DNA from 3 places in the Treponema sp. B152 genome. Region 3 is predicted to be linked to each of the others. Evidence: riboswitches for the same ligand, from Rfam matches in the RefSeq annotation. Region 3 holds a riboswitch; each other region holds the start of a gene.
What was found. A riboswitch is a leader RNA that binds a small molecule or an ion and turns the genes downstream of it on or off. The one in region 3 is predicted to bind cobalamin.

Region 1 (10,752 bases), 990 kb from region 3:
GCCTCTTATAAAATTTCTTATGGATGCAGAAAAAGTACATGCCTATGTTGAATCTCATCCTTTTTCGAGCCGAATATTTTTTATGGCTGCCGTTTTTTTGCAAGTAGTAGTTGCGGTAATACCGGGAGGCCCCTTCGAAATAGGAGCAGGCTATGCTTTTGGAGCTGTAGAGGGAGCCTTAGTATCATTGGCAGGAATAGCAGCCGCAAGTATTTTAATTTTTTTATTTGTAAAAAAATTCGGCAAAGCGGCAATAGAAATTTTCTTTCCTCCGGAAAAAATAGAATCCGTAAAAATATTTAAAAACAAAAAAAGACTCCACCTCATAGTTTTTATAGTTTTTTTAATTCCGGGAACACCTAAAGACCTATTAACCTATATGGCAGGCCTTACACCTATACGTTTAAGCGAATGGCTCATACTAAGCACATTGGCTCGTTTTCCGGCTATATTGGCATCAACAATAGCAGGGACAAGTTTAGCACAAAAAAATACGGGACTTGCTCTTGCCGTCTTTTTTATAGGAAGCATCGCTGCCTTTGCAGGAGTTTTGATTTTTAACAAACTAAATAGCCGTAAAAAAAGCTAAGTTTCTTACGGCTATTAAAAACATCTAAAAAAAAATATCAGACCTTGGGAAAACCGTGTTTTTCGCCCCAACCGAAAGGATCGAGCCTCCATTCGGCAAGGCTCTTTTTATTTTCTTCACTTATATAGTTTTGCCTTACGGCCTCATCCAGCATAATATCGTAATTTAAAATAGTAACCGGAATACATGGAGGATTAAGTTCTGCAAAAGCTTTTTCGGCTTCTGCAAATCCGTAAGAAAAGATAGCAAAACAAAAAGGAACCTTTCCGTTTGCATTACGCACAGCCTCAACAGCCTTGATGGAGCTTCCTCCCGTCGAAATTAAATCTTCAACAACAAGTACGCTGGAACCTTTATAATCCGCATTAGCACCCAAACCTTCAATCTGATTTTTTAGGCCGTGATCTTTTCCGCCTGAGCGTACATAGGAAACGCTTTTTTGCAAGAAGTCTCCCAAACTTACGGAATGAGGAATTCCTGCCGTTGCAGTTCCTGCAAGCCATTCGGGGTCAAACTCAACCGCTTTTAAAAGCTCTGCGAAGGCTTCTGCTATTGTACGGCGCATCTCAGGCAGGGCTAAAAAACGGCGATTATCGTTATAAATGGGCATACGGTAGCCTGATGCCCAAGTAAAGGGTTCATTGGGAGAAAGCTTTAAGGCTCCCAATTCAAAAGCCGTTTTAGCCAAAAGCGGCCCATATTTTTTTTGAACCTCTGCAATTTTCTTTTCATCTTTGTACATAAGAGCTTCCTTTAAATAGTCTTATAGTATTCATAGATGGCCTGAGTTCCTTTTTCGGCATAACCTTCTTCATTCATCTTGTTAAAGAAATTTTGTGCAAGCTCCAAAACTGGAATGTGCAGTTTGAGTTCCTTTGCAACATTTAAGGTTATGTTTAAATCCTTTAAAAAGTGTTTAATATAAAAACCCGGAGCAAAATCTTTTTGAAGCATCTTAGGCCCGTTGTTTAAAATCTGCCAGCTTCCTGCAGCACCGCCCCCGATAGCCGAAAGCATTTTTTGAGGGTCAAGGCCTGCGGCCTCGGCATAACAGACAGCTTCAACAGTACCGAAAAGATTCGCGGCTACGGCTATTTGGTTTGCCATCTTAGTATGCTGCCCTGCCCCTGCACCGCCTTGAAGAGCCCAAGTTTTTCCCATACAGGCAAAAAAAGGTTCCAACTCTTTAAAGGCTTTTTCATCTCCGCCTGCCATAATCGAAAGGGTGCCGTTTTTTGCTCCTATGTCTCCGCCTGAAACGGGAGCGTCTACAGAAAAGCATTCTTTTTTCTTTGCCTCATCATAAATCTTTTTTGCCAAAATCGGACTTGAGGTCGTCATATCGGCAAAAATCGTTCCAGGCTTCGCGGTTTTTAATAAACCCTTTTCTCCGAAATATGTTTCTTCAACATCTTGCGGATAGCCGACAATGGTAAAAATGATTTTACAGTTGGGAGCAAGGCTTGCCGGGTCATCATACCAAACAGCACCCTTTGAAAGAATCTCTTCGGCGGATTTTTTTGTGCGCGTAAAAACGTGCATCTTAGCACCGGCCGCTCTTAATCTTTCAGCCATACTTTTTCCCATAACTCCAAGGCCTATAAAGCCTACATCACAATTTTCAACCTTCATGATTTAAATTCTCCTTATAAAAATCTTTTGCAGGAAGCAGCAGCTTCCGAAAAGTTATTTTTTCTTGTAACAAATCCAATAAAACATTCCGACAAAAAATGCTCCGCCTATTATGTTTCCGAGGGTAACGGGCATTAAATTCTTTATAAAAAATGCAGCCCAATTTATATTTGAAAGAGCCTCGGCGGAAAGGCCGGAAGTGGAAGCATAAGCCGGAACGCTTTTCGAGAAAATCCCTGCGGGGATATAGTACATGTTTGCAACACTGTGCTCAAACCCGGAAGTTATAAAAAGCCAAATCGGAAAAAAAGCGGCAAGCATCTTTCCGGTCATGTCCTTAGCACCATAGCAAAGCCAGACTGCAAGACAGACCAGCCAATTACACATGATGCCTAAAAAAACAGCCTGCACAAAAGAAAAGGAAACCTTGCCGTAAGCAATTTTTATCGTAATCCCACCCAAAAGGCTCGCATCGCTTGAAAGCTGTCCGCTTTGTACAATCAAAAAAGCAATAAAAACAGAACCTATAAGGTTCCCGATATAAACGGCAAGCCAGTTTTTAAGCATTGCAGTAAGGCTCACCTTTTTTTCTAAAACAGCTGCAATTATCAGGTTGTTGCCTGTAAAAAGCTCGGCTCCGGCAAGGAGTACCAAGATAAGGCCTACAGGAAAGATAAGCCCTGCAACGAATTTTCCAAGGCCGTAAGTTTCAGGCTTGGCAAAAAGTCCGAAAGCAGCCATATTGGAGCCTTCCGAAGCAAAGGCAATAAAAACCCCTGCCAAGAATCCTAAACAAAGCAGCTTCCACACCGGAGTTGAAGCCTTTGCAATACCCTTTTGCACCGTAACTTCCAAAATCTCGGCCGGATCACAATACATTTTTTCAGACATACACGCCTCCTTAATACCGCTATGCAGATTTTATTATTAATTTATAGTTTCTCGATTTCTTCACAGCTTAAACCTGTAGCTTTTGCGATTGCTTCTACGGCAAACCCCATTTCAGCTAAATTTTTAGCAGTTTCCAGTTTATTTTGGTAAACGCCCTGAGATATTCCCTCAGCAAAGGCTATTTCCCGTTCTTCAGCACGCTGCACAGCTATATCTGTTTCATAATCATATTCGGCTAGTAACATATTCAATACCTCCTTAGTCTTGCGTTTTAAATAATCACGCAATATATCATTTGCTATACATTCTTCAATCGCTTTTTGAAAACCGTTTTGAGGATCTGTTTTTTTCCATCTTCGTACCGTTTCTACAAATATTGTGTACTCATACATCGTTTTGCAGTTTTTAAGCAAGGGATGGTGATTTTGCTGATTTATGTTTATTATCTTAACGGTCAACTCAAGATTAGGTTTTACCGTCTTTTCTATAAAAGCATCTGATAGTTTTAATGTTTTATCGGAAGGATAGGTTTCATCCCCATTATAAAATACATAAAATTCGGGCGTCGGAATGTTTAAGAGTTTACGGCTGTATTTTTCTTTTGATTCAAATAGAGTTTCATAAAGGCGGCTTATGTATTCAAGGCAGCGTAAAGGCATATTTGGGTTTATAGTGGATTGATGCTCTACCAGCACTATGATTTTGTTATCAATAAGATATGACACATCATTATAGAATGTCATATAAAGGACCTGATCAAGCCTTACATTTTTCAGCTGTGCTGCAGCCGTAAGTTTGGTGCCGTGTAATGCATTATAAAGAGACAAAAAATTCTCTTTCGCCTTTTCATCTTCACTGAACAAATCAACAAAAACCGAATCCTTGTATTTTCTGTTTGAAATACTCATATCACACCTCTTTTTAATTGGTAATGAAATTACAAATTATCCACTACCAATTAACTCTCAATCCCCTTTACAAATCAAGTATATCATAGAACAGTAGATTTTTCAATTGTCATAGTGTTGAATCTAGTTTGGATTGGAGTACCGATTTTGATATCTTGACTTATTTTTTATAAAAGTATAGAATTATGTTTAAATAACGGTTTCGGTCTTGGTGCTCCTTTTAACTTAAGGAGTGAAAAGGGAATCAGGTGCAAGTCCTGAGCAGTCCGGCTGACGTAAGTGAGAGAGTTGTTTTTCAAAATGCCACTGGTTTATTCCGGGAAGGCGAAAATCAATGATGACCTCCGAGCCGTAAGACCTGCCAATGACTATGAGGGTAAAATACAAGTTTTACCCGTGCCGCACTCTGCTTGGACTCATGAGATGCAGCAAAATTTATCGTGTTAATCATATTTATTTCCTCTATTGCTCCTTGGGCTGTTTGAAGATTTTGTCAAGTTTTCTTCGTTTAGCCTTGAGTACATCCGATTGATACCCTTGGGTGTACATTTTGAGGAAACCTAAATCCCTTTGCGGACCGAAATCGTTTTTCTTTATTTAAATCAAAATTCAAATTTTCCCCCTGATAACTTTCAAAAATAAGGCTTTTAATGTATAATCATCATAAATTATTTTTAAGAAGGATTTTATGGCGAGTACATACGAAAAACTTTTAAGTACAATAACGGAAGCTGCACATACGGCTAATCTGTCAGAAGACGATTACATATCCCTTTTAAGCCCTGAACGAGAGATGCATGTTTCAATACCCGTAAAAATGGATAACGGAAAAATCAAGGTCTTTAGCGGATACAGGGTTCAACATTCTACATTAAGAGGCCCGGCAAAGGGGGGAATAAGATTTCACCAAGATGTAAACATCGATGAAGTACGATCCCTTTCTGCATGGATGACCTTTAAGTGTGCTGTTGCCGACATTCCCTATGGAGGCGGAAAAGGAGGCATTTGCGTAAATCCTTCAAAGCTTTCCCAAACGGAGCTTGAGAAGCTGACAAGAGGCTACACAAGGCGGATTGCATCTTTTATAGGCCCTAAGATAGATATACCTGCCCCGGATGTCGGAACAAATGCAAAGGTGATGGCTTGGATAGCGGACAGCTACAGTGAATATGCCGGAGAATTTAGCCCCGCGGTTGTTACGGGAAAACCTCTTCCTCTCGGCGGATCTAAAGGACGAGTAGAGGCCACAGGCCGCGGAGTTCTTTTTGCAACAAGGGAAATTTTAAAGAAACTCAATAAAACCTTAAAAGACCAAAGTGTAGTTATTCAAGGGCTTGGAAATGTCGGCGGCGTTACTGCAGATCTTTTTTATAAAGACGGAGCCAAGATAATTGCAATAAGCGATACAAGCAGTGCAATATACAATGAAAAAGGCTTAAATATTCCTCAAATACTCAAACATAAAAAAGAAGGAAAAAAACTCAATTCTTGTGAAGGCGATTTTAAAAGGCTAACCAATGAAGAGCTATTGGAGCTTAAAGCCGATATTTTAATTCCGGCGGCCCTCGAAAATCAAATTACCGAAAAAAATGCATCAAATATTAAGGCCTCTATAATCATCGAAGCAGCAAACGGCCCCGTCACCCCTGAAGCCGATCAAATCCTCGAAAAAAAGAATATTATAACTGTGCCCGATGTTCTTGCCAACTCGGGAGGTGTAATTGTTTCATACTTTGAATGGGTACAAAACCTGCAAGGTTTTTATTGGACGGAAGAAGAAGTCAACAAACGCCTTGAAGATAAGATGATTGAAGCCTTCAAACTGGTATGGGACGTAAAAGAAGCCTATAAGGTCAGCATGAGAAAGGCAGCCTATATTAAGGCCTTAAAAGAACTTGTAGAAACTCAAAAAGTTAAGGGAATTAACTAAACCGGCCCTTTTAAAGTTTGTCTATCAGCATCGAACACTTACCCGACGGAATCGGCAAGGTCTTCTTCTTTTCGTTTAGGATATTTATGGTAAAATAATAGAGCTTTTCGCTTTCCATGTGAATTTCCCAGCCCCTCTGGCTTTTGGACGAAAGAATGGTTATAAGGTTCCTTTTAAGGCTTAAATTTTCGATACCCATAACTTCAAGATTGGGGACAGTCCAATTTACCGTTTTGCGCGGAAGACTTATCGAAAGCCCTATAACGTTTTCTATCATCAGGCTGATTGTAGAAAGACCTACACCCAAAAGGTATTGTTTACGCGGAAAAGCAGGTTTTCCCTTCCATTGGGCAGGACCTTCTTTGACAGGAGAATAGGCCTCCCATAAAAAGCCCTGTTTTTTTGAATTGCCTGCGGGCGAAAGGGTTTCAAGCACATAGTAAAGGTGCCTTATAACGCACTCTCTTGCTATCTCCCAGCGGTTATATTTTTCCAAACCCTTTACGACAACAAAGTTCAAAATAGGAAAGACACTGCCGCATGCACCGTTTCCGTTTTCGTCATATTCAGGCTCATCGGCTGCAAGACTGGGAAAAGGATGATCAACCCCGAAAGTCTTAGGATTGGATAGGTGTTCTACCAGAAGGGCGGCCTTATCCTCATTTGGAATCTCGGCAAGCATCGGCCAAAAACCGGCAAGGGTTTTCTTCTTTATCTGCTTACCCTCAGCATCGAGATCATAATAAAAACCGTCTTCTTCATTCCACATCATGGAGTTGATTCTGGTTTTTACAGTAAAATACAACCTCTTATACTGAAAGTCTATTTCTTTGTCGTTTAGTATATCGCCCAAGGCAGACATATAAAGGGCATTTACGGCAAGAGCCGAATTAAAATCGGTCAAAAAAACGGACTCTTTTCGGGGCGTATTAGGCATATTTACTGTTTCAAGAGGACTTTTATAGAGACCGTTATCCGACTTAAACATTTTGTCAATCCAGTCCATGTATTTAATCAAAACAGGCATAATATCCTTTACACGCTTTTTGTTTCCCGTCTTATGATAAATATTGTACTCAGCCCATGCAAATAGGGGCATCCCCAGCCCTTCCGGATTATCCCTTTTTAAAACAGGTTCCTTTGTATCAAAATCATATCTATTACGTATGGCTCCGTTTTCTTCCTGCCTGTCATAAAAAAAGTCAAGAGCAGAATTCGGTGTATAATTCTTATTAGAATAAACAAAGAAAAAAGAAGAAAATATAGTTTCATATTGATTCAAAAAATTGCCGTCCGATTCGGGATAAATAAAAAAGCCCTCGGTACCCTGTTTGCCGTCGCCCGCCGAATGCCAAAAATCATGAACCCAAGCCCATGTTCTATCGTAAATGTCCACGAAATCTTGATCGTAAAAATGAACACGCGGAAAATCTCTTTTATTCACCTTAACTCCTTATTTTTTGTGCAAGACAATATATAGTATATCATATTTTTTCAAAAAAGGGTAGTTTTTTAGCAATATTTATAAAAAAAGTTTTGAATCTGAAAAAAGGCTTTCGTTTTATTAATTACCGGCACCGGAAGTTTCTTCTTTTTCCTCGGCAGAACCTGAATTTTCGGCTGAAGTACCATCCTCAGTGTCGGTTCCGCTTTCAGCACCCTCTTGGACAACAGGCACCACAGGAACAGGTTCAGGCGGGCGGCCCAAAAAGAGAACTATATCTTCATCATCCTTTTTATGCTTCATTTTTAACAAAAGAGTACGGGTTCTTTCATCATAAACATAGCCTGAAGAATTATAAATCTCAAATCTGGGATCCGTTCTAAAATCGATTTCATGGATTTGTATTCTATAAAATGGACGGATTCCCCTTATAATCATGTAATGGGTATCTCCCGTCTTAGCCGAAATTCTAAAACTGAATGTTTTTGCATCGTTTTTAAGCACATTTATATCGCGTGCAGATGTCCAAGCCCAAATACCGGGCTCAGCCTTTAAAGCCAAAGACTCTTCATGCGGATAATATGGATTATCCTTAATAGCAGCAGCATACAGTTTTTCGGCATGGAGAATTAGGGCATCATTGGCCATAAGCCCTAACTTCTTTGCCTTATCGCCTTGAATATCGAAAGATGCCGGTAAACTTGAAGAATTTCCTCCAAGAGAAAATATAGAAGAATACAGGGCCTGCCCTACAGCCTTCCATGTACCTTTATCGGGATATGAACTTCCATAGCGGATTAAAATAGAAGCTGCTCTTAAAGTTTTTTCGGTATCTATGGTCTTTTTATCGGAAGAAATATACAGTCCATCATCAATAGAAATCAAAGAATCTTTTAAAACCGTCTCATATTTCTCGGAATTTTCCATAAAAAGATTTTGTTTATTAGGAAAATAAAAAGCGTAATCCATTGCAGCTTCCAATAGGCCCGCGGCATAACAAGAGTTTAAATCCTCTTGCTTTGCATTGGAAGCTATCTTTTCCAAGGCGGAAATCAAATTTGCCCTTGAGTTGTTTATCAAAAAGGGAATAACAGACTCACTATCAAATACGGAAATTTCAGCCCTTGCTATGCTCGATTCAATACCGGATAACAGCTTTTTTTGGTAAGCAGCAAGGCTTTTATCGTTTTGTGCAAGATTACCATAAAACGTAGTCGATATATAGGTGCGTTTTTCTTTAGGCAAAAGAGAAGACGGAGCAGTGACAAGAGCCTTTTCATATTCTCCCTTAAAGGCTTTTTCGGCTATATATGCCGCTAAAAGCTCTTCGTTATAATTTCTTGACGAAATCACACTTGAAAAATAATCCAAAGCTTTTTCTCTAAATAATTGCTTAGTTTTATTGTATTCTTCCTCACTTGCAATCGGGATACGGCGGATAGAATCAAAGTCCAAACTTTCAGATTGGATATAGGTTTCATAAATGGCCGTTTTTTTTGAACTTGAAAGAATAAGATGAGGAAGCTCCGATGTATCATCTGAATTTCCAAAACCGTAACCGCCTCTAAAAATAAACCTATCTTTTCCATATCTTAAAAATATTTGCTCATCCTGTCTTTCAAGACGGGCCGATTGAGTCAATTTCCAAGGAAAATAAACCGTTTCTATCTCTGACGGCATAGAAACGGAAATTCTTACCGTTTCAACTGTTTCCGAAATGTATGAGGTAAAGTCTATCAAAACATCGTTAGAACAAATAACACTAAAGGAATCTTCGGTTTTTTTGTACTCTAAAACCTTTAGGCTAAGCTCTTCGTTATTGCTCGTTTTTGCAGTAATGGGAGTCTGATCCGTAATATAAAAATCCAAACCGTTTGCAACTATATGGAGAGGTAAAAGAGGAGTTCTATTTCCGGTTTCATCAACCTCATCCCGTCCGGAAACGGACATGGCTCCTATTGTATAATAAAAAGTCTTCCCTATGGTAAACTGAATGACAAAAATGCCGAAAATAATTAGTATATACAATATAGTTAATGCAATCATCCTACTTGATTTGTGCTTCATAATGTTATAGTTTATATAAACTAAGGAATAATTGCAATACTTATAAGGAGTTATTATGAAAATAACCAAGCAAATTTTGGTATGTTTTAGTTTTTTGATGGTCATATCCATCATTTTTTCGTGTAAGACAATCGAAAAAGCTGCAAAAAAAAATCCAAGAGAAGAATTTACCGATAAGCTTACCCAACTTTCGCAAAAGGGAGATTTGGAAGGCATTTTAAAATTGATAGATGAATCGGATCCTGAACTGACCAAAGATTTTAAGATACAATATCTAAAACTTTCCATCCTCATTTCTATGAGAAAAACACAGGAAGCGGAATCCTTTGCAAATGAACTTTCCAAGGACTATCCGGATAATACCGATATTCTTTATGCCCAAGTTATGCTAGCTCAAGCCGAAAACAATCTACAAAAAAAAGATCAATATTTGAAAAAAATATTGGCCATAAACCCAAAAGATTCACAGGCCTTAACAGAGCAGGGCTTGGATTTTTACTCGGCCAAAAGATACAATGATGCCAGAAGAAAATTTATTGAAGCCTACAAGGCTGACCCGAAATGCACGGAAGCCCTTATAGGTCTAGGCCGTATAAACTATCTTGAAGGAAAACTTGACCAAGCAGAATCGAATTTAACTACAGTATTGGAGCAGGAACCCAATAACAGCACAGCCCTTGCAGAACTTGCCCGTATAAAATCCGAAACAAACAGAATGTATCAAGCCCTTCAGGATATAAATAAAGCAGCGGAGCTTGAACCGAATAATCCCAGCCATTGGAATGACATAGGCTCTTACAATCTTACAATAGGCAGAAAAGAAGAAGCAAAAAAAGCTTATGACAAGGTTATAGAGCTTACTCCAGATTCCTACATAGCCTATATATACCGTGCCGGCATAAACGATGAGCTAGGCTATAAAGAAGAAGCCCTCAATGATTACATAAAGGTATGCAACCTTTATCCGCCTTATTATTTTGCACTGGAAGGAGCCGGTATCTTGCTTTGGGAAAAAGGAGACTGGCTAAACGCCGGCACGGCATTTTTAAAAGCCTTAAACAAGGCTCCGGCCTCTTATCAATATGCGCTTTTGTACGCAATAAGCCTCTATAAACAAAATAAAAAGCCGGATGCAAAAAAATTTATGCAAAACTATCTAAAATCCATCAATCGTACCGAAAAAGAAAACGAATACTTTTTATGCCGTCTTTTTATAGATTTTGCAGGCGACAGCGAGCTTATAAACAGGGCAACAGCAGAAACCGACATGGTAAAAAAAGGAAGACTGTTT
Region 2 (10,752 bases), 1.2 Mb from region 3:
TTAAAATCGATTTGTCGGTATTTCTGTTTATGTCCGCCGCCTTGGCCTCGAACTGAAATGCGTCCTCTTGAATCGCGTCCTGCTCTGTTCTTTTTGCCTGTAGTCAAAGACTTTTCAGGCTTTTGAGCTGTAATTTCATCTTTTCGCAAATCAATTCGTCCGCGCAATCCGGGCGTCATCGGCTTATATTCTTTTAGAGCCATTTTGCTATCCCCTTAGCATAAGCACATTAAGGCTTACGCACCTTCAAAAATCTTAATTGTCTCGCCCTTAGCAAGCTTTACGGTTGCCTTTTTCCAAGATGAAGTTTTACCTTCCTTGTAGCGGAGACGCTTAGTCTTTCCTCGAACATTAACAACAGTACAATCGGTAACTTTTACATTGAACAATCTTCGTACTGCTTCCTTTATCTGAATCTTGGTAGCCTTAGGCGCTACTTTGAAAACATATTTGCCCTGCTCGCGAAGTTCTGTGCTTTTTTCCGTAAGAACAGGCGCGATAAGTATATCATTGTATTCCATTATTATTCGGCCTCCTTACATCCGTAAAATTCAGAAAGATTTTTTGCGGCAGATTCAAGCATGATAACTTTTCGGCCGTAGAATAAATCGTGAGCTCGAAGGCGGTTATATGCCAAGAATGAAAGATGCGGAATATTGCGTCCTGCTCTTTTTACCAAAGAATCATCGTCCTTTAGAATAATAACAGCGCGCTCGCCCTTTGCAAAGTTATTTAAAATCTTTACAAGGTCGCGGGTTTTTCCGCTTTCTACCGTAAAATCTTCTACAACCACTAACCTGTCGTTTTGAGCTTTAAGGCTCAAAATTGACTTCATTGCCAATCTTTTTGCTTTTTTAGGCATAGAATAGCTGAAATCTCTCGGTTTAGGTCCAAAAATAGTTCCTCCTCCGACTAAAAGAGGAGATTTTTTATCACCGCGTCGTGCACGTCCTGTACCTTTTTGGCTGTAAGGCTTGGAATTTGAACCGTGAACCTCAGCTCTGCCCTTTGTACAAGCCGTTCCGACTCGTTTATTGGCTAGTTCATTATTGATGGCGTAGTAAATAACATCATCATTTACGGGAAGACCGAACACCTTGTCATCAAGATTAATTGTCCTCAATTCTTTACCATCGACTGAATAGACTTTCTTTTCCATGTCTTCTACCGTCCTTATTTAGCCCGCTTTACTGCGGATTTTAAGAATACAGTTGCATCCTTTTTACCCGGAACAGAACCGCGAACCATTATAACACCCAATTCAGGATCAATCTTTACGATTTGCAAATTTTGAACGGTAACCTTGTCAAAACCCATTCTTCCGGGCATTGTCGTATTTTTAAAAGAACGACCCGGAGTTGTACAGTGTCCCGTCGAACCTGCTTCACGGTGGAACTTAGAACCATGGCTTGCTCTACCGCCTCCATAGCCCCATCGCTTCATAACACCCTGAAAACCTTTACCTTTTGAAATTGCCGTAATGTCTAAATACGGAACCTTTTCAAAAACCTCTACACCGAGCTTATCACCTACTGCGACTTCTTTGTCAAAATCACGGAATTCCTTTAAAAGTTTTAAAGGCTTGAGGTCTCCGCTGAACTGTCCTGCATAGGGTTTGCTGGTGTGCTTTTCTTTGAGTCCACCCAAACCGAGCACTACTGAAGAGTATCCGAACTTTTCCTTGTCCTTTAGTGCAACAACGGTATTGGGTTCTACCTGAATAACCGTAACCGGCATAAGGTGACCGACTTCATTGAAGATTTGGGTCATGCCGATTTTTTTTCCAATCAGTCCAATCATTTAAATTCTCCTAAGGTACGCACCCCTGATTAAAGGCCGTCTACCATTGATTTGATTAAATCTTATTGTTTAATTTCTACATCAACACCGGCTGAAAGCTCCAATGCCAATAAAGCATTCATAACTTCTGCCGAAGGTTCGATAATATCGATTAACCTTTTGTGTGTCCGCATTTCAAACTGCTCACGCGACTTTTTATTTACGTGAGGCGAGCGAAGCACCGTAAACTTGTTAATCCGAGTGGGAAGCGGAATAGGACCGCAAACCTTTGCACCTGCTTTTTGAACAGCCTGTACAATAGCCTTTGAACTCTGATCAACCAACTCTACATCGAATCCGCGAAGCTTTACGCGAATCTTTTCCTTTGTCATCATTTCCTCCGAAAAAATGCAAACGGCACTTACAAAAAGCGCAAGCGCCGTTTTTTTGCATCATTTATTCGATAATGTTAGTTACCTGACCCGAAGCAATAGTTCGTCCGCCTTCGCGAATAGCGAGTTTAAGACCTTGATCCATAGCTATGGGGTGAATAAGTTCACCGATAATCTTTGTATTATCGCCGGGCTTAACCATGTCTGTTCCTTCAGGAAGGTTTACAGTTCCGGTAATATCGGTTGTTCTAAAATAGAACTGAGGTCTGTAACCTGAGAAGAAGGGACTGTGTCGTCCGCCTTCCTCTTTTGAAAGAACGTAAATCTGAGCTTCAAATTTGGTGTGAGGATGAATTGAACCGGGCTTGGCAAGAACCTGTCCGCGCTCAACTTCTTTCTTTTCAATACCTCGCAAGAGAAGACCTACGTTGTCTCCTGCTTCACCTTCATCAAGAAGCTTGTTGAACATTTCGATACCGGTAACAACGGTTTTCTTTGTGGGCTTAATACCTACAATTTCAACTTCTTCGTTCATCTTGATAACACCGCGTTCGATTCTTCCCGTAACAACGGTACCGCGTCCCTGAATTGTGAAGATATCTTCAATGGGAAGAAGGAAGGGCTTATCCGAATCGCGGACAGGATCCTTAAAGTATTCATCCATTGTTTTAAGAAGCTCCTCAATGCAAGCCGTATCTTCAGCAGTTGCACCCTCTTGAAGAGCCTTAAAAGCAGAACCCTTGATAATGGGTGTGTCTTCGGGGAAACCGTAAGATGTCAAGGTCTCTCTAACTTCTTCTTCTACCAATTCTACAAGTTCGGGATCATCAACAAGGTCAACCTTATTAAGGAAGACGATGATTGAAGGTACACCTACCTGACGGGCAAGAAGCAAGTGTTCTTTTGTCTGGGGCATAACCGAGTCCGGAGCAGAAACTACAAGAATAGCACCGTCCATCTGAGCAGCACCGGTGATCATGTTTTTAACATAGTCAGCGTGGCCGGGGCAGTCGATGTGTGCATAGTGTCTCTTATCGGACTGATATTCCAAGTGTCGGGTATTGATAGTAATACCGCGCTCTTTTTCTTCCGGAGCATTGTCGATCTCGTCATATTTTAGAAGCTTATCACCATACTTCTTTGCACAATACGTAGTGATCGCTGCCGAAAGAGTGGTCTTACCATGGTCAACGTGACCGATGGTACCAACATTCATGTGAACTTTCGTTCTGTTAAATTTTTCCTTTGCCATGAGATCCTCCTAAAAGACGTAGGCAAGTCTAATATTTCCCGCATTAAAAATGACGAGATTAAAAAGTTAACCGGTCTTTCGTAACCGAAAAACAAGCTTAACAAAGAAACAAACCGGAGAAACATAAGACAGTGATTAAAATCAGATAAGATTTAAGCATTTTCTTTAAAAGAAAAAAGCTTTTTATCCACCGCCCATAGGTTTTCGGACAGCATTCGGACCCACCTGATCACCTGTAAACCGTAACTCCGATGACTGGTTTGGCATCCTGCGAAGTTTTAAAGATTTCTTTCCTTATTTGCTTAAACAAGGACGGCATCCGCCTGCCTAAAAGGCTTTACGGCAATGCAAAACTTCTAAAGAATACCGATTTAAAGCCCTTTTTAGGCCATAAATCATAATTTCAATATCAGCGTTCCTTATACCATAAAGAATAAAAAATGTCAATAGGAAAATTTGTTTTATTTATCAAAAAAAAGAGCGGCGAACCTAAAAAGCGCGCCGCCCTAATTACCCATATTAACGTTTAATAAGGATATTCTACATAGAACCAATCCAAGTCAACATTCTTGGGTGGGGTACCGATAGGGTGAGCGACGAGATTGCAGCCCATCTCCTGCCCCCATGCATTGCCTTTTGACTTTGCATCGGCGGGAGTATCGTCAAAACCGGCGCCTTCGTGGCTGTCGTTCGTTGAAGCATTGTTGGGACTTCTTGCCGTATCGTCGATATCTACACCGTTAGAATTGAGGGGAGTCCTGTCAATTTTTAAGGCATAGTTGCCGCCTTGGAAGACACCCCCTTTCATAAAGCCGGTAATCAGCACATAGTATTTTGCGCCTGTCTCGGCCTCAAAATAGGTGGTATCAAGCTGATCTTGGTCATAGTTCACAATGGGCGTAGGATTGGTGCCAAGATTCAAATTGCCGCTTGCATCCGCTTTATAAACCACAATTTTAGTATCGGTGTCATCACCACCACTGTTATAGTGCAGGTTTGGTACGGTCGAAACCCATACGATTTTTTTGTTATACTGCAAGGTAATAGTTTTATTTGAGTCTGTCGCCGTAAAGGTTTCTTTTTGTGCATCACCTAAAAAGGCACCGTAAACGGAATAGCTTCTGCCCTTTATTAGACCCTTAAAGGCGGGAGGATTGGACTCATCACCTGCGACATAGGCCAAAGGAGCATGTGTTTCCTCATCGACAAGCGTAATTTTACAAGGGACAATGTCATTGCTATGCCCGTCATTGTTTTTAACCTCAACTTTTACTTCCGCTTCGGTATAAATATCGTTTGCAGGAGGAATATTGCCGTCCTTTATAGCCTTTGCCGCCTTATATACGTTTACTCGGCCATGGCCCAAGCTGTCGGTAAAGCCTGTTGCTCCATCAACTTTATCCGCCGTTTTTTCAAGCAGAGCCTTAATTTGATAAGGAGTCAAATCATGAGCTTCAGTGAAGGAAAGAAGATAGGCGATTGTACCTGTTACAAAGGGGGTTGCCATTGAGGTACCGCTCATCGTTTCATAGCTGTCGTCGCCGTATATGCCGCAGGATTTAATACCGTCGCCAGGGGCGGAAACACTTATCCATGCACCGGAATTGCTGAAATGAATTTTTTTGTCTTTGCCGTTGGTAGCTCCAACCGCCAATACGCCCGGGAAGGCTGCAGGATAGGCTGCCGTGTAACGGCCTTCGTTACCCATAGCAATTACCGGGAGTATATTGTGTTTTACTGCATTGGTTAAAACCGCAAATGCAAATTCGGAGCCGTAAGAGCCTCCCAAGCTCATGTTTACGGGAACCGTTTTTTGGGTAATTTGAAAATCGGTAGTTTGCAGATAGCTGGGCAAAGCAGCAATCTCCGCCGGACTTCTATCAGCCTTAGCTTTACGCAAAATCTCAACAATGTTTGTAAGATCGAGCAGGGCGCCGTAAACCGACCATGTGTCTCCACCGAATTGGCCATTTAAACCGGCATTGAGCGATTGGTACGAAATAAGCTTTGTGTTTTTCCATGCGACACCGGCGATACCGATATTATTATTGCCGCGGGCAGCGATAGTACCAGAACAGTGCGTACCGTGCGCTCCCTTATCCCAGTTTAGTCCGATAGGAATTTCGGTAAACGGATGACCTGGGGTGATGGCGGTACCGTTTTCTGCAGTAACACAGGATTTCGCATACAGCACTATCGAATCCCCATTTTCATCTTTAAAATCTTTATGCTTCATATTAATGCCGGTGTCGATGATGCCTGCAACAACAGTCTCGGTACCGTAACCTATTTCACTGTAGGCTTTCAGTGCCTCGGTTATCGAAAGCCCGTAATCGGCATTATTTGCCTCAGGGTCGTCCAAATAATTTCCTTTTGTTAGATCGTAAGTTTCTGCATTGAAAGGGTCTACAGGGCCATCGTTTTGATTCGGAGCCTTGCTTCCGTCCGGTTCTACAACCTTATAATCGTGTTCTACCGAAAGAACTCCCTCTATCGAAGCCGCGCGCAGTAGATTCTTTTTATTATTTCCTTCCTTATTAAGATACCAGTAAGTAAAACCCGTATCTGTAAGGGAAATCTTTCCTTTAACAATAAAACCTTTTTTTTCAAAAAGAGTCTTGTCAAAGCCGTCTTTTGTCTTAACGATAAAATAACCGTCAACTATATCCTTGTCGTCGGGCTTATAATTTGCACCATTCGGTAATTCAACCGACGATGAATTTCCTAATCCTCCCGTATACCCGTTTAAAACTGCTCCATTATCTTTATTACCGATAACGGCAGTATTCATACCGAAATTACAGGAAGAAACAATCAAAACTATTGTCATTAAAAAGAATAATATTTTTTTCTTCATCTTAAAGACCTCCTTATTCAATTACAAAGGTAAATCTGCCGTTTACGGCGTTGGAGCCGCTTGAGCTGTTATTTCCCATTGTGCGAGATTGATTTGAATCATACATTTTAACAATCCTAAGAGCCCTGTCATCTCTTAAACTGATCGCACTCTTTCCCCAGTCCTGAATATCCCACTGATAGTTTACACCCGATTGGTATTCCATCGGGGTACCGGCAGCTACGTTAAATTGTGCTATCTTTACAAATTTATCGGTAATTGTGATAATGCCTGTGGAAGAGTCAACGGTTATAAGGTCTTCAAGTTTGTTGATATTGTAATAGGTCTGCAATGGTGTTGCGAGCTGCTTTTTATATGAAAAGCGCTTAACACCTGAACCGAACCCTATAGTATCAATCAGTAAATCGGGGCCGGTAGTAGTATTAGCACCGCCTATACCGACAGTAACACCATCAAAGACATAGCGGAATTTTGAACCGAAAACAGGTTGTCCCTGTCCGTCGAGGATCAATAGGCCTAAGTCGCACCAATCGGCTTCTTCCTTGGTCAGCAGCTTTTTATTGCTTATTGTGCACGAATACGACATGTTTGCAGCATCGGCCGCCGAAATCTTTTTACGGTTTTCAGGAGCTTTAAGGGAATAGGTGAAGGCTTCCATAACCTTGCCCGTAAATACGGGAGACTCAAGTGTATCCGTTGCAGTAAACGCTTTAATTGTATACACGTACTCTTTACCTTCTTCAAGTTCTGAAGATGTATCAAAACCTTGATGTGCGCCCCAGCCGGGGTTTGTTTCGGTTTTAGGCTCATCGTAGTGAGTTCTGCTTACAAATTTAGGGGTATCGGTGCTGCCCTTTTCTTTTCGGAATACATCAAAGCCCATAATAGGAACGGAAGTAGTCGGAGTGGTTTTATCTACAACGCCGAAGACGAAGACCGCCATATATGAAGAATTGTGTCCTTCAACGGGGTTTAAAGCCTGCGGCATCACTTCGTGTCCGCTGTCTAACTGCACAAGTCCCTGTCCGGGTTCGGTTGAGAATGTATTGTTTGTAAAGGGAACCCTTTCTATTATCATAAAAGCACTTCCAAATTTAGCATTCGAAAGGGGAGCTGCTGCCGAGGTTTTACTGAATTTTACGGGGATGCGTTTTTCGACCCTGTTGTTTGCAACGTCGTAGCCTACTATTATAAGCTCTGTTTTGTCGTCAGGCATTGCCGCATGTTCTATATCAAAAACGTATTTCGATGTAAAAATACCGTCACCGGGAGTATTATCGGGAGTGTAAACCCCATCAATACCTTCATAACTTGTCGGCATCATACCGAAACCGAGTTTTGCACCGAAACCGTTCCACGCAACATCTTCCACTGCACCCACTTTAGAGGTGAATTCTACATAAACTTTTTTTTCAGCGTTTCCGATGTCATAATTGTCCGTTATATCAACACCGGATGCATTTTCAATTGTTACCTTGTCGATATGGGGGGGGGTAACATCTCTTGTTATTTGCCCGTGCGCAAATTGGAGCATCATAACTCCTTTGAGGCCCTCTTCGGGTACATAATAGTCCTGCAGCCTAGAGCCCGCCCATGTACCTTTTTTGCCTAAAAGAACAAAGTCATACTTCTTTTTAGGGCTTACCTTTGCAGTAACTTTTCCTTTCCTGACAGTAAGCTGATTAGTAACCTGTTTGCCATCAGAATCAAAAACTACCAGCTTTGTTCCATCCACTACAGTGCCGCTTACCGAATCCGAAACGGTAATTTCAACACTCACGGCATCAGCCGGAATGGGATACGGATCCTTTTCGGGTTCACTTGCCGACTTTTGCTGCGGACAAGAACCGAATAAAAACGCCAATAAAAGGATACACCATAACGCCGCAGCGTTCCATCTTTTTTTTGACATACTCGTCCTCCTATAAATTTATTAAATTATAGATTTTAAAAATCTAATTTGCCGTTTTTAGCATCCCCATTGATTTCAATAAAAATCTCGGTATCCGGTTCGGCATCTACCGAAACTATTACATAAGGGCGGGTAAAAGCCTGCGTAACCATATCCTTAGGTCCGGGACTTTTTACCTCAAAAACCAAATTGATGATCTTCCCTGTCTTTATTGCAGAAACAGGCACAATGGAATATCCGCCCGTATTAAAAGGTCCTGCGGCAGCAATAACAACCGCTTTCTTCGAAAAATCTATCACCGGTGCTTTTAAGGAATTTCCATACAAAACGGAATAAAGGGTCTGCAAATCTTCTTGGCTTTTGACAATAGATGGTAAACCGGTTTTAAAATTATTCCCTTGAGTCAAAATTTCATAAGCAGCCTGCATAGACTCCGGCGGACTGCTCAAAATTTCAGGATTTTTAAAAGAAGAACCCAGATTTCCTTCCGCCCCTTTATCAGGCACAGTAGGGACTTTGTCATCAGGCACGGAATGGAATTCCCCGGCGGGTTGTTTAGGAAGCGTTTTACAACCTAAAAAAGTTACACAACAGATAAATAATAAAATTACACAAAACCTCATAGTACTTAAGTATATCATATTAATTGGATTTAGCAAGACTTATTTTTATAAATTTTGTAAATTTTCGAAAAAAAACAAAAAAAATGCCGGCTTGACATTAATTTACAAAAGTTTTAGAATTACTTCACAATTTTCAAACCATACAGGTGCCGAGATTCGGTTAAAAGGGAAGCACGGTGTAATTCCGTCACGGTCCCGCCGCTGTAAGAGAATAGTCTTTTTAAAATATGTCACTCGGGAAATCGGGGAAGGCTTAAAAAGATGATGAAGCTCGAAGTCAGAATACCTGCCTGTAAAGGACTAAGCCTTGTGCTTTACGAGCGATAAAGTACGGGACACTTAAGGAACTTATAACATCTTTGTTTTCTCTATAACTTAATAAGATCCCAAAAGTATCTTTGTACCCGCTGCATAAACTTATACCTTTTAGTTTGAAGGCGTAAAATAAACACACTATTTTGGGGGAAGATATGAAAAAGATTTTTTTTCACTCAATGCTGCTATTATTGGCAGTTTCAGTTTTTTTAGGATGCAGTCCTAAGGAAGATCAATCACAAAATTCGGGCAAAACAATGCCTAAAACGGAAGGAGCCCATTATCCTGTAACAATTACTACATATAATTATGCGGGGGAACCTGTAGACCTTACATTTGAAAAAGCCCCGGAAAAGGTTGCAGCCTTTTACCAAAGCCCTATCGAAACAATGCTCGCTCTCGGTCTTTCCGATAAGCTTATTCTTGCAGTCGGACTTGATGATCCGGTTAAAGACGAGTTTAAAGAAGCTTTCAGCAAAGTAAACTATCGCGATAAGCGTCCTGAGAAAGAAGAAATTATCGACATGGAACCGGATTTTATTTTTGCATGGACATCATTATTCGGTGAAAAGCGTTATGGAGACGTAAAATTCTGGCATGACAGAGGTACAAAAACCTATATTTGGCAAAACTCAGGTTTAAAAAAAGAAGATGCTCTCGAAAACGAATATCAGGATATTCTAAATATAGGTAAAATTTTCAATGTAGAAGACAAGGCTCAAGAAATTGTCGATAAGATGAAAACTGAAATTGCCGCAGCAAAAAAACACGTCGAAGGCAAAACAAAGGTAAAGGCCATAATAATTGAAGTAGAAAAAGAAGGCCAGTACCGTGTTTATGGGGAAAGAACTATCGGCGGGCAAATTGCAATGCAGGTCGGTGCCGATCTTGTAGGTAAGGATAAAAAAGGAATAGGCAAGGAAGAATTAATCGAGCTTAATCCCGATGTTATCTTTACGGTTTACTTCGGCGACTATATTGAAAAAGACCAATCTATAGAAATGCTCACAAAAGATAATGCTTTACAAAGCATAGCAGCACTTCAAAACAAAAAAGTTTTTCCGATTAATTTAAGCGAAGTTTATGCCAGCGGCATAAGAACCTATGACGGAATAAAGACAATTATCTCAGGTTTATATCCTGACCTATAATATGCAAAACAATAAAAACAAGGTGCTGAAAATAGTTTTTCTATCTTCAGCACTTCTTTTTCTTTTGGCGGGACTTTTAATTTCCATAGTTCTATCGGTAGGATTCGGAGCCGTACGCATAGCTCCCGCCGAAATCTTAAAAATCGCTCAATTTAAAATCTTAGGTGCCGGAAGCCTTGAAGGAATTAAAAAGTCGGCTATCGACATAGTTTGGATTGTCCGTATGCCTAGGATACTTTTAGCCTGTCTTACCGGAATGGGCTTAGCCGTAACCGGAGTTGTCATGCAGGCAATAGTACAAAACTCATTGGCAGACCCTTATATATTGGGCATTTCGTCGGGAGCTTCTCTCGGGGCAACCCTTGCAATCGCTTTGGGCGTGGGTGCGAAACTGGGGCCTAATTATGTGGGCCTGTGCGCCTGCTTTTCAGCCTTTGGAACAGCCTTAATCGTAATAAATGCCGCCAACAT
Region 3 (10,752 bases):
TTTAAACCCTGCCGGCAATCATCCATACGCTTCGCTTTTGGACTGCATAGACGGAGCAGCCGATTACCGTAACGGAAAACTAAAAAATAAAAATCAAGTCGGAATAAAAGCCGAAAGCGGGCAAGTTCTTTTAATAACCACAAATACAGAAATTGAGCACCTTCCCAATATTCTATGCCATCATGCCTTTTCAGCAGTTGAAGCCTCTCAGCTTGAAGCGGCCTTAAAATTTTCTAACATAGAAAGAATAGAAAAATTAAGGGACAGCTTTAAACCCATATCAAGCGGTGCCTATAAGATAAAAAAATTTTCCGAAAAAGAGCTGATTTTGGTAAAAAATGAAAATTATTGGGATAAGGATAATGTCCAGATTCCTCAAATAAACCTCTTCCTCGATTTAAGCAAGGAAGAAGCTATAGAAAAATTCAATATAGGGAAGATTCATTGGCTTTCAAGAAGCGATGTGATTTCTAAAATAGGCGATCAGCGTTGTGTAAATATCGACCCTCTTTTTGCAACTGATTATTTTTTCTTTAAGACTTCATCTCCGAATATTAAGGATGCGGAGTTTAGAAAGGCCCTTCTTTTAGCTGTTCCCTATGAGGAATTACGCAATGGTTATCCCATAAAGGCTGAAACTTTGATTTTTCCCCTTGCAGGCTACCCCAAAATTCAGGGTGTAAATGAATATAACCTGCAAAAAGCCCAAGAAATCATAAATAAACTTAATTTAAACGAAGAACAAAAAAAGGTGGTAATTAAAATACCCGAAAATACGTATTATCAAGAATTAGCCGAAATTTTATCGGCTGCATGGTCAAAAATCGGGGTAAAAACCGAAGTTAAGCTTATTTCTTTGAACGCTTATTATAACAGTCTAAAATCAAATGATTACGATTTAGGAACAATCACTTGGATAGGGGACTTCGCAGACCCTCTGGCCTTTTTGGAGATGTTCCGGCCTAATTCCAACCTCAATGACTCGGACTGGAAAAATCAGGAATTTGAAAGAATAATCCTCAAATCCCATGCCGAAAAAGACTTTAAAAAACGATACGAGATGTTGAGCAAGGCAGAAGAGCTCTTGCTGGGAGAGAGCGTGATTATTCCGATATCCTATAGGTTAAGCGTAAATATTATAGATATTTACTCCATAGGCGGCTGGTATTCAAATGCAATAGATATACATCCATTTAAGTTTATAAAATTTATCAAGCCTCAGCCGGTGCCGGGGCTTGTAAAATTAAATAAATAGCTCAAAAAGAAGCGATAAGACTGCGGCAAAAAACTTCATTTTTTTACAAAATATGTATTGACATTTTTTGTGATTTGTAATATTATCCATATCATTGGGCGCTTAGCTCAGCTGGTACGAGCGTCTGGTTTACACCCAGAATGTCGGCGGTTCGATCCCGTCAGCGCCCAATCCTTCCTTTAAAAGCAAAATCAGTCATATTCGTTTAATCTCACGCAAAAGACTTATTATCATTGGAATATTTAGGTAAACTGTTTCGCCTAATCCTCAATATGTAGAAAATATGCTGCAAGGCCGGACAATTCCAATTAAAGAACCTGATAAATGGAATTGTCTATTTCACTGCTATTTTCATATTTTGCGGAGCTGTTATGTTTATTTCCAAGTAAAAATACTATAAGAATTTTTTATAGCTTGTGTTAAATACCTCTCCTAGTTTTTTTGCCATAGCAATACTGATAGGACGGGCACCCCTTTCCATGCCGGAGACATTTTGTACATTAATACAAAGTTTTTCAGCGAGTTGAGCCTGTGTAAGATTGTCACGGTTTCTTAAAAGCTTTAATGTTTTTTGAGGTGTCATATTTTTTTGAATATTTTTAAACCATTCTGTTTCAGTTACCTCTTCATATTCGTCATCTTCATCATACTCAACAGTAACATGGTTGTATTTAGTTTTTACAAAGTTTAATAAATCAGGCGGAATGTCACCTTCAATTTTAATAAGGGGCGTTTTCACGTGAACCAGCATAATAGACCTCCATTTCAATACCTTTTATCGTCTCTTTCCAACATGCAATCCAATGATATGATAAATGACAATGATATTTATTTTTACCTAAAGAACTAAAATTGGACCAAGCCGTTTGTACAGGTCCGGATTCTTTTAAATCAAGTATGAGCTGAGCATATAATTCTTGTTCTTTTTGCGGCATTTTTGCTACAGCCTTTGTGATCCGTTTTTTTTGGATTATCCTATACATATGTAAATTATAATCATTTTTTGATTACTTGTCAAGTCTTACCCTCATCTTAATTCCTTTTCGATCCCCCATTGCTGGACAAAAGGCTTATTTTTATGTAAAATAAAGAGAAATGCGGCTTTAAGGAGCATAGAAATAGATGTACAAAAATGATTTTCCATTGCTTATGCAAAATCCTAACATTCATTATTTGGATTCGGCGGCAACGGCACAGAGGCCAATACCGGTTATAGAAGGCATAAAAGAATATTTTTTACAGTCAAACGGAAATGCGGGACGAGGCTCTCATTCCCTTGCAATAGCCTCTTCTATTTTGGTTGAAGAAACACGAAAAAAAACAGCCGAGTTTATCGGAGCCGACAAAATTGAAAGCATTATCTTTACAAAAAATTCTACCGAGGCTCTCAATATAATTGCCTATTGTTACGGCTTATCACAGCTTAAAAGCGGAGATGAAATTCTATTGGCGGTATCAAACCATCATGCAAACCTCGTACCTTGGCAGTTTGTTGCAAAACAAACGGGGGCTGCCGTAAAATTTATCTATCTTAACAAAAGCGGTACCTTGGACATAAATGACTTTAAGGCTAAACTTTCCTCTAAAACAAAGGTGGTCGCCATCTCAAGCGTGGTAAATGCTACAGGAATTATAAACCCTGTAGAAGAGGTAATAAAACTAGCCCACCAAAACGGAGCCGTTGTTGTGGTTGATGCAGCCCAAGCCATTGCTCACTACAAGCAGGACGTATCAGCCCTTGACTGCGACTTTTTAGTTTTTTCGGGACACAAGATTTTTTCGGACTTCGGTGTCGGGGTTCTTTACGGAAAAAAAGAGCTCTTGGACAAGATGCCGCCTTTTTTATACGGCGGAGATATGATAAACTTTGTTTCAGAAGAATCAAGCGAGTTTAAGGAAGCCCCCTACAAATACGAAGGCGGCACCCACGATACAACTGCCATAGTTTCTCTTAAAAATGCAATAGAATATATCGAAAAAATCGGTTATGACAATATAGAAAAAACCGTAAAAGAATTGGACTCTTATGCTCTTTCGGAATTAAAAAAACTTGATTTTATAGAAACCTACGGCACCGATGCTGAGGAAAGGGCGGGTATAATAGCCTTTAATGTAAAAGATGTGCACTCGCATGACACATCCTACATCTTAAATGAATACGGCGTTATGGTTCGAAGCGGACATCATTGTACGCAACCCCTGATGGCTTACCTAAACATAAATTCATGCTGCCGTGCAAGTTTTTCTATTTTTAATACCAAGGAAGACATAGACGTTATGATCACAGCCTTAAAAAAAGTAAAAAGCGTTTTTTTAAAGGATTAAAAAAACTTAAAAATAATATCGATAAGGAACATAAATGGACATAGATACGATTTATCAGGAAATGATTTTAGAATACTCCCGAAAAAAAGAAAACTGCCGCGAACTTTCCGGCGAAGGAGTAAAGATAGAAAGAGGACATAATCCTTCATGCGGTGATGACCTTACCCTGCTTATCCGGGAAAAAAACGGAATCATAGAAGATGCTTCCTTTTTAGGAAGGGGCTGCGCCATTTCTACGGCTTCTACAAATATGCTGATTGAACTTATAAAAGGAAAAAATGCCGAAGAAGGAAAACGCAAGGTAGAAATATTTTTTAAGATGATGAACGGAAAAGAAATTTCGGAAGAAGAAAAGGAAGAATTGGAAGATGCTCAAATCTTGGAATATTTTGCCGAAATGCCGGCACGTATAAAATGTGCAACTTTAAGCTGGCACAGTGCCGATGTTCTTTTAAACGAAAAAAAATGAGGTTTATTGTAAGGGACAGTGTAAAAAACAAAGTCCCTTTTTTAAAAAAAATCAAGTAAATCTTATTTTTCGATATCGCTTGATTTTACCTTTACCACATGGCCGGGACCTGCATCAAAGATAATTAAAAAGTCTTTTACCTTGATATCGGCGTACTTAATTGTTATCTCGCCATTTTTATCAAGCTTGGTCTTAATTATAACCTTCTTTTTTGCATCTTTTTCCTTAGGATTTTCGATTCGAATTTCTACACCTTCAGCAGATGAACCGTCGGTAAAACCGCCCTCACAGGTAAAAGTTCCGTCACCGTTATCATAACAGTGCAATATCGGGGCATGAGCAAACAAAAGAGCTGCTCCCAATACTAAAAAACAAATAAAGATAGCTGTTCTTTTTTTCATTTTTATTCTCTCCTATAAAAAGTCTCAATACAATTATTTTTCAACAATACCTTTTAAAATCTTGCGGCAAGATTTTTCAACTCTCTCTGCAATCATTTTGTTTGGTGTATTTGCAGGTATACATGTAGGCTTCTCTTTAATTTTGGAAAAATCGGCATCATTCATACCATACCAAAAATGGAAATGTAAAGGATTTCCTCCTGCACTCGTAAGAGAAATTGTCTTAAACATTCCTGCATCTTTTTTATCAGTTACCACAGCAAGCAATCCGGGCTTGGAGGCATTTTCAGCAGTTCTCTTATAAGCAGCTCGATGAATTTCTTTTCCGTCCTTATAGACTACAAATTCGTTCTTACCGTCTTCGGTAACAAATTCGATATGAGTATAAAGATCTGTCGTGCCGTATACTTTTTTCATTTCGGCAATAATTTCAGCTTTTGTAAAATCTCCGCCCTTAGGATTTTTACCGGCAAATTCTTTAATGATTTTGTTATAAGCGGCATTAACCTCAGCACTTGTGTTGTCATAAATTAAAGAGCTATTCATCCATTTTCCTTCTTTTGCATAAGGCTCAAAGGGAGATTTTGGGAACATGCCCGCAACAGCTCCTATGGTATCTTTAAAATTCTTTACAAGTTCTTCTTTTGTCATTGAAGCAGACACATAGGTAGGCCACCACATAGGATCTGCTTTTACCAATGCGTCAATACCGGATCCGCCTGTTCTTACATGCCAATGGAGCAGCCCCCCTTCGGAATCTTGATGCGGAGGAAAACAGATAATATATTTTGCCATAGTAAGGCCGCGTACATTTTTTACGGCTTCAAAAGTTTCCCAGTAATATCCGTCATAACCTATAACAGGCACCTTTCCCTTGTAAACATACTCGGAAGAAATTTCTTTTTCTTTTCCATCAGCATCTTTTACGGTAAACACAACAGTGTTTGTTCCGTCAAATTTTATCTTTGAAAATGATGTTCTATACATTCCTTCAACAGCCAATTTGAAACCTTCAACGGTATAGTTTTCCATTTTGGCGGCCGCTTCTTTGTATACAGGATTTAAAGAAGGATCATTTTTTGCGGAATCCAGCGAAACCCATTCACCTTTCCATGCGGCAAGTTCTTTACCGGGTTCAATTTTCATGCCTCCGATTGTGTTAGGCATCGACTTACATGCAGTAAAAGTAACCGCAAGAACCATCAAAACTAATACAAGTTTTGCACCGAAATTTTTCGTAGACATAGTAACCTCCTTATGTCAAAATAAGGTATTATCAAATATTGATAAACTTAATAAAAATTGGGAACCTAAAAATAGGTTCCCAAAAAAAATTATTTTTTAGCCTTTGTTAATCTTTCTAAAAGAGTTCTTGCAGATTTCTCTACAGCTGCTGCAATTTCAGCGTCTGTAAGAGCTGTCCTGTAACAAGTAGGTGTTCCTTCAAACTCTTCAATTTCTTTTTCGTTATTACCGTACCACAAGTGGAAATGCAGCATCGGAGCTTTACCGTGTACAACTACAAATGAAATCAAAGAAAACATACCGGCATCTTTTCTTTCAGCCTTCATCGTCATATACGGCTTTGAAGGACTTGCACCAACACGAACATAGCTTGATCTAAAGATTTCTTTATTTCCTTTATAGAAAACAAGTTCATTTTTTCCGTCTTTTACAATAAATTCCATGTGGGAATAATCTTTAACGGATTTATTTCCTTTTTGTAATTCGGCAATAATTTCAGCCTTTGTAAAATCTCCGCCATTGGGATTTTTGCCTGCAAATTCTTTTATAACCTTTGCATAGGCAGCTTCAACTTCTTTACTTGTATTTTCAAAAATAGATAAAGAGTTGATCCATTTGCCGTACTTGGCATAGGATTCAAAGGGAGAAACAGGATTCCATTTAGGCATATTCGGGATTGAAGATTCAAACATCTTAACAAGCTCAGCTTCAGGTGTAGATGAAGAATAGTACGTAGGCCATCTTCCTGCACCGGTTACAAGGTTGTCAATACCGTATCTTCCAAAACGGGCATGCCAGTGCTTTGGTCCGTCACCATGAGCATGAGGAGGCATTGATATAAAATACTTAAAGTTTGCATTATCAAGCTTATCTTCTACAGCCTCAAAAGTCTCCCACATAGAATCGGGATACTCACCGTCAGCTTTTTGTCCCAAGTACTTGTATTTGACTGAAATTTGTATTTCTTTACCGTCTTTATCCAAATATGTAAAAAGAACAGTGTTTGTACCGTCAAACTTTGCCTTTACCGCCGGTGTTTTGTACATGTCCAAGGCAGCAGCTTCAAGGCCTTCTGGTGTATAAAAGCGCATATCTGCAGCTGTTTTTTTATAAGCTGCTTTTAAAGACGGGCTGTTTTTTATGATATCTGCTGAAACCCACTCGCCCTTCCAGGCGGCCAACTCCATTCCGGCTGCAAGCTTATTATCTTTTGCAGCAGGCATTGTTTTACAGGCAGTAAAAATAACTGCGAGTGTAACCAGTATAAGTGCAATCTTTGCACCCATTCTTTTATTAACCATAATTAAACTCCTTTAAGTTAATATAAGTTATATTAGCTAACTTTTTATTTAAACAAGAAACAATTCTTGACTTAAAGTAAAAAGAAACTAGCCTTTTTTATGTTCCGCAGAACAGCCGCAGCATCCGCAACCGCAGCCGCTCTTAGGATTGATATTTTTTTCTCCGCAGTTGCAGGCCGAAGCCTTACCCTTAAATATCCTGTAATATTTACGGATGAGTAAGAGAATCACACCTGCAACTATCGAAATAGTCAAAACCATTCCCAATGTCATAAGGCAATCCTTATTTTACAGGCACTGCTTCAATCCAAAGTACGGCATCCTGTGAAAGTTCTTTACCGGCAAATTCTTTTACATTACCTGCACCGAGGGCAGCAAAACCCCAGTATCCGGCCTTATGAGGGACAAAGGAGAAGTTTCCGTTTTCATCTGCTAAAATAACGGCAGCAGCATTTTTGGTTTTTGCCTTCTTCTCAAATTTGCTTTTTTTCATGTTTACATCAAAGTTGATATATTCAACTTCAATTTCCGCATTGGGAACAGGCTTGCCTTTTGAGTCTACAACAGTACCTCTGAAAAGTCCGCCTACCCAAACATCGTAAGGCTTTACCAATGGCATGATTTCGGGATAACCTTCGGCACATCTTGCACTCCAGTCCGTATCAAGACCTGCCTTATTGATAAAGACCTTGGTAATCTGCTGGATATACTTATCTTCAGCACCTTCATAGTAAGGATGAGGAACAGCAATAAGAGCCCAGTCTCCGCCTCCTCTAAAACCGTTATCCTTATTTAAGGTAAGGTCATAGGCTGAAGCCGTATTTTCTGAAGTTGTAAACTCTGTTTTCTTTAATGAGGGAAGAAGATCCTGAATCTTTTCCTTGTGCACGGAAAAGAATTTTTCAAAACCTTTGATTTCTCCGGCCTCGTTTTTACCGACATCCATTGCATGTCCTGATTCTGCAGGATGTGTAAAAACAATCTTAAAATCAACAGAGTTGCCTTCAACTCTTGAGGTCGGGGTATAAATCATTTGGAAGTGTGCAAATGAAGCCATAGATACCAAGAATAAAAATAAAACTATTCCTGTACGCTTTTTCATAAAAAACTCTCCTACAAATATTTTAGTCTAAAGACTCATAATCTTAAGTTCAAAAAAAGATAGGACCAAAAGTCTTGCTTTAAACTCACGGAAAAATCTTTTTTTTCAAATCCAAATGTAAATCAGCACTTACAATCTATCTTATTCTTAAAAAAAAAGCAAGCCCCCAAAGACGGAACAGCAAACTTTTAATTAAAAATAAATCGGAGATTAAATAAAGAAAACACGAAAAACGCAAGACATCAGCTCCGCTTATAGAAAAAGCTGACAATAAAATAGAGTTGTACAATAATGAGTTTTCCGATTTTCCTTCCCTCCGAAGGATTTCGTAATACAAATAGGCAGGTCTCCTGACTTATGATTTAAAGTTTATCGCCTTCCCATATTAACAGTGGCTTATGCTTCCAATACATAGATGCATTATGATAAACAAACTCAATTACAGTAGCGGGGACTGTGCCGGTTTTTCACCGGTTTCCCTTTTAATCTTAAAAATTAATTTAAGAACCTTATTTGTCTATAACCTTCGGGTAATTATAAATATTTCCAAAAAAAAAGCAAGCCCCCAACGGGACACCAATGGGGATTTGTTATTTATTTACTATCCTACTTATTTTCAGCCTTATCCGAAATCTTTTTAAAGATAGGAGGCCAAGCGAACATAACCACAAAAAGCAAGATTACTATTATCAGGGCCGCAGGCGAAAATCCTTCCTTGGGTTTTGCTCTTTCAGAAGGCTCTCCGTCAGAAGAAGATATATCGGCTTGTTTTATGCTATCAGCCTGTTCGGCCGCATCTTCAATCTTGCTGACCTCAAACCAAATAACGGCATCTTGAGAAAGTTCTTTTCCTCCGAATTCCTTTTCCTTCCCTACTCTAAGGGCGGCAAAGCCCCAATATCCCGGACAAGGAGGAATAAACTCGAAAACGCCGGTATTATCGGCCATTATCATTCCGGCGCCCGCTTTTTGCAGCTTAGGTTCTCCGGTAAATTTCTTGTTTGCCATATCCACATCGTAGTTCATGTTTTCAAATTCAACCTGAGCATAAGGCACGGGTTTTCCATCGGAGTCCAAAACAAGGGCACGGATCACACCGCCCTCCCAAATATCGTAGGGCTTTACCAAAGGCAAAATTTCGGGATAACCTTCGGCAACCCTTGACTGCCAATCGGTCGAAAGTCCGGCCTTGTTGATAAAGACCTTAGTTATCTGCTGAATATATCCGTCATCGGCTGCTTCAAAATACGGATGAGGAACGGCAACCAAGACCCAGTCTCCGCCTCCCCTAAAACCTGCCTCTTTATCAAATTCAAAGGTATATGCAAAGGCCTTGTTTTCCGCAGATTCAAATTCCCCCTTTTTTAAAAAGGGCATTAAGTCGGTCTTGTTTTCTTTATGGATGGAATAAAATTCCTTTAATCCTTTTATTTCGCCTGCTTCATTTTTACCTATGTCCATAGTAAGGCCTGAATCAAAGGGATGGGTAAAAGAAATTATAAAATCTACCTTGTTATTTGAAGCTTCGATTATTGAAGCCGGAGTATAAATAATTTGAAAGTGAGCAAAAAGGCTCAAAGCCGTCCAGCATAGCAATACGGAAAAAAATAGCTTTTTCACTTTTTACACCTACCTTTTTTGTTTTTTAAAGAGGAAGACAATCAGTATCGAATTTATTACGGCAAGTACAAGGGCCAAGATTGCCGTAAACGAAGGACCGACACTAGGCATTGCCGAAACGGTATCCATAGGCACCCAACCTGCAGAACCGGAGACAGCAACGGGCTTTTGAGCCTGAGCAGCATCTCCGGCTGACTCGTTTTCTCCTGCGGCTTCAGAAGAAGCAGCCTGACTGCCGAAACCGCCTTCGGGTTCGGGACCGTCTTTTACGATAATATGGCCCGGCCCTGCATCAAAGGTTACAGTATAAGGAACATTCGGGATAGGCAGGTTGAGTTCGCCTACATCGGGGAATTCTCCTTCCCAGATTTTTTGCCCTGAAGCCTTATCGGTAAGATAAAGTTTAACACCGGCAGCCGAAGCTCCATTTGAAAATCCGCCTTGAACATAGATAGTTCCGTCTCCGTTATCTTCAACGGTCAAAAGGGGCGAATGTGCAAAAAGCATAATAGAACACATCATTAAAACAAATACGATAAATATTTTTTTCATCTATAAACTCCCATAAATTTATAATCCTAAATGTGAACCTCTAAAAGCTTCAGTCTTTTAGAGGCTTTCCTTAAATTTCTCTTACAATCAAAAGCCGAACAGTCTTCCCAGCTGGAAAACCAGGACGGCAACCAACGAACTCAAGACCACGGGATACATAACACTGAACAGTGTCCAACCCACACTCTGTGTCTCGGTCTTTGTTGCCATAACGGTAGCAATACAGGGTGGAAAGAGGGCTATCAAAATCATAATGGTAAGACCGTCTAATGGGGTCAATCCCGTTTCCTTATCCTGAATACGGGCTTCCAAAACTTTACCCGAATCCTCGCTTGAAGACTCAACACTGTAAATGGTACCCAAGGTCGAAACAAGAGCTTCCTTTGCGGCAAAGGAACCTAGAATTGCGATATTTACCTTCCAATCGAAGCCCGCATATTTTGTAACGGGTTCCATTGCCTTTCCCAAATATCCCAAAACGG

Region 1: another riboswitch for cobalamin. It lies ahead of HYB91_RS08085 (Glu/Leu/Phe/Val family dehydrogenase); the one in region 3 lies ahead of HYB91_RS03305 (DUF4198 domain-containing protein).
Region 2: another riboswitch for cobalamin. It lies ahead of HYB91_RS09180 (ABC transporter substrate-binding protein); the one in region 3 lies ahead of HYB91_RS03305 (DUF4198 domain-containing protein).

Annotation. Positions count from the first base shown of each region.
Region 1 covers NZ_CP058668.1:1,736,905-1,747,656, forward strand. Annotated here, with positions in the region: gene HYB91_RS08060 (TVP38/TMEM64 family protein) at 1-589, shown strand, start outside; gene HYB91_RS08065 (orotate phosphoribosyltransferase) at 627-1,331, opposite strand; gene HYB91_RS08070 (NAD(P)-dependent oxidoreductase) at 1,343-2,221, opposite strand; gene HYB91_RS08075 (formate/nitrite transporter family protein) at 2,276-3,112, opposite strand; gene HYB91_RS08080 (Rpn family recombination-promoting nuclease/putative transposase) at 3,154-4,020, opposite strand; cobalamin riboswitch at 4,213-4,401, shown strand; gene HYB91_RS08085 (Glu/Leu/Phe/Val family dehydrogenase) at 4,709-5,950, shown strand; gene HYB91_RS08090 (MGH1-like glycoside hydrolase domain-containing protein) at 5,961-7,394, opposite strand; gene HYB91_RS08095 (hypothetical protein) at 7,515-9,461, opposite strand; gene HYB91_RS08100 (tetratricopeptide repeat protein) at 9,517-10,752, shown strand, end outside.
Region 2 covers NZ_CP058668.1:1,957,579-1,968,330, forward strand. Annotated here, with positions in the region: gene rplB (50S ribosomal protein L2) at 1-203, opposite strand, end outside; gene HYB91_RS09135 (50S ribosomal protein L23) at 237-521, opposite strand; gene rplD (50S ribosomal protein L4) at 524-1,159, opposite strand; gene rplC (50S ribosomal protein L3) at 1,174-1,800, opposite strand; gene rpsJ (30S ribosomal protein S10) at 1,863-2,171, opposite strand; gene tuf (elongation factor Tu) at 2,236-3,423, opposite strand; gene HYB91_RS09160 (hypothetical protein) at 3,675-3,824, shown strand; gene prtP (dentilisin complex serine proteinase subunit PrtP) at 3,950-6,280, opposite strand; gene prcA (dentilisin complex subunit PrcA) at 6,294-8,192, opposite strand; gene prcB (dentilisin complex subunit PrcB) at 8,228-8,833, opposite strand; cobalamin riboswitch at 8,943-9,124, shown strand; gene HYB91_RS09180 (ABC transporter substrate-binding protein) at 9,286-10,281, shown strand; gene HYB91_RS09185 (FecCD family ABC transporter permease) at 10,283-10,752, shown strand, end outside.
Region 3 covers NZ_CP058668.1:742,335-753,086, reverse strand. Annotated here, with positions in the region: gene HYB91_RS03355 (peptide ABC transporter substrate-binding protein) at 1-1,255, shown strand, start outside; tRNA gene HYB91_RS03350 (tRNA-Val) at 1,352-1,425, shown strand; gene HYB91_RS03345 (helix-turn-helix domain-containing protein) at 1,650-2,006, opposite strand; gene HYB91_RS03340 (hypothetical protein) at 1,975-2,190, opposite strand; gene HYB91_RS03335 (SufS family cysteine desulfurase) at 2,378-3,580, shown strand; gene sufU (Fe-S cluster assembly sulfur transfer protein SufU) at 3,615-4,049, shown strand; gene HYB91_RS03325 (hypothetical protein) at 4,112-4,450, opposite strand; gene HYB91_RS03320 (ZinT/AdcA family metal-binding protein) at 4,484-5,695, opposite strand; gene HYB91_RS03315 (ZinT/AdcA family metal-binding protein) at 5,785-6,996, opposite strand; gene HYB91_RS03310 (hypothetical protein) at 7,084-7,269, opposite strand; gene HYB91_RS03305 (DUF4198 domain-containing protein) at 7,280-8,098, opposite strand; cobalamin riboswitch at 8,421-8,625, opposite strand; gene HYB91_RS03300 (DUF4198 domain-containing protein) at 8,705-9,718, opposite strand; gene HYB91_RS03295 (hypothetical protein) at 9,728-10,270, opposite strand; gene feoB (ferrous iron transport protein B) at 10,358-10,752, opposite strand, start outside.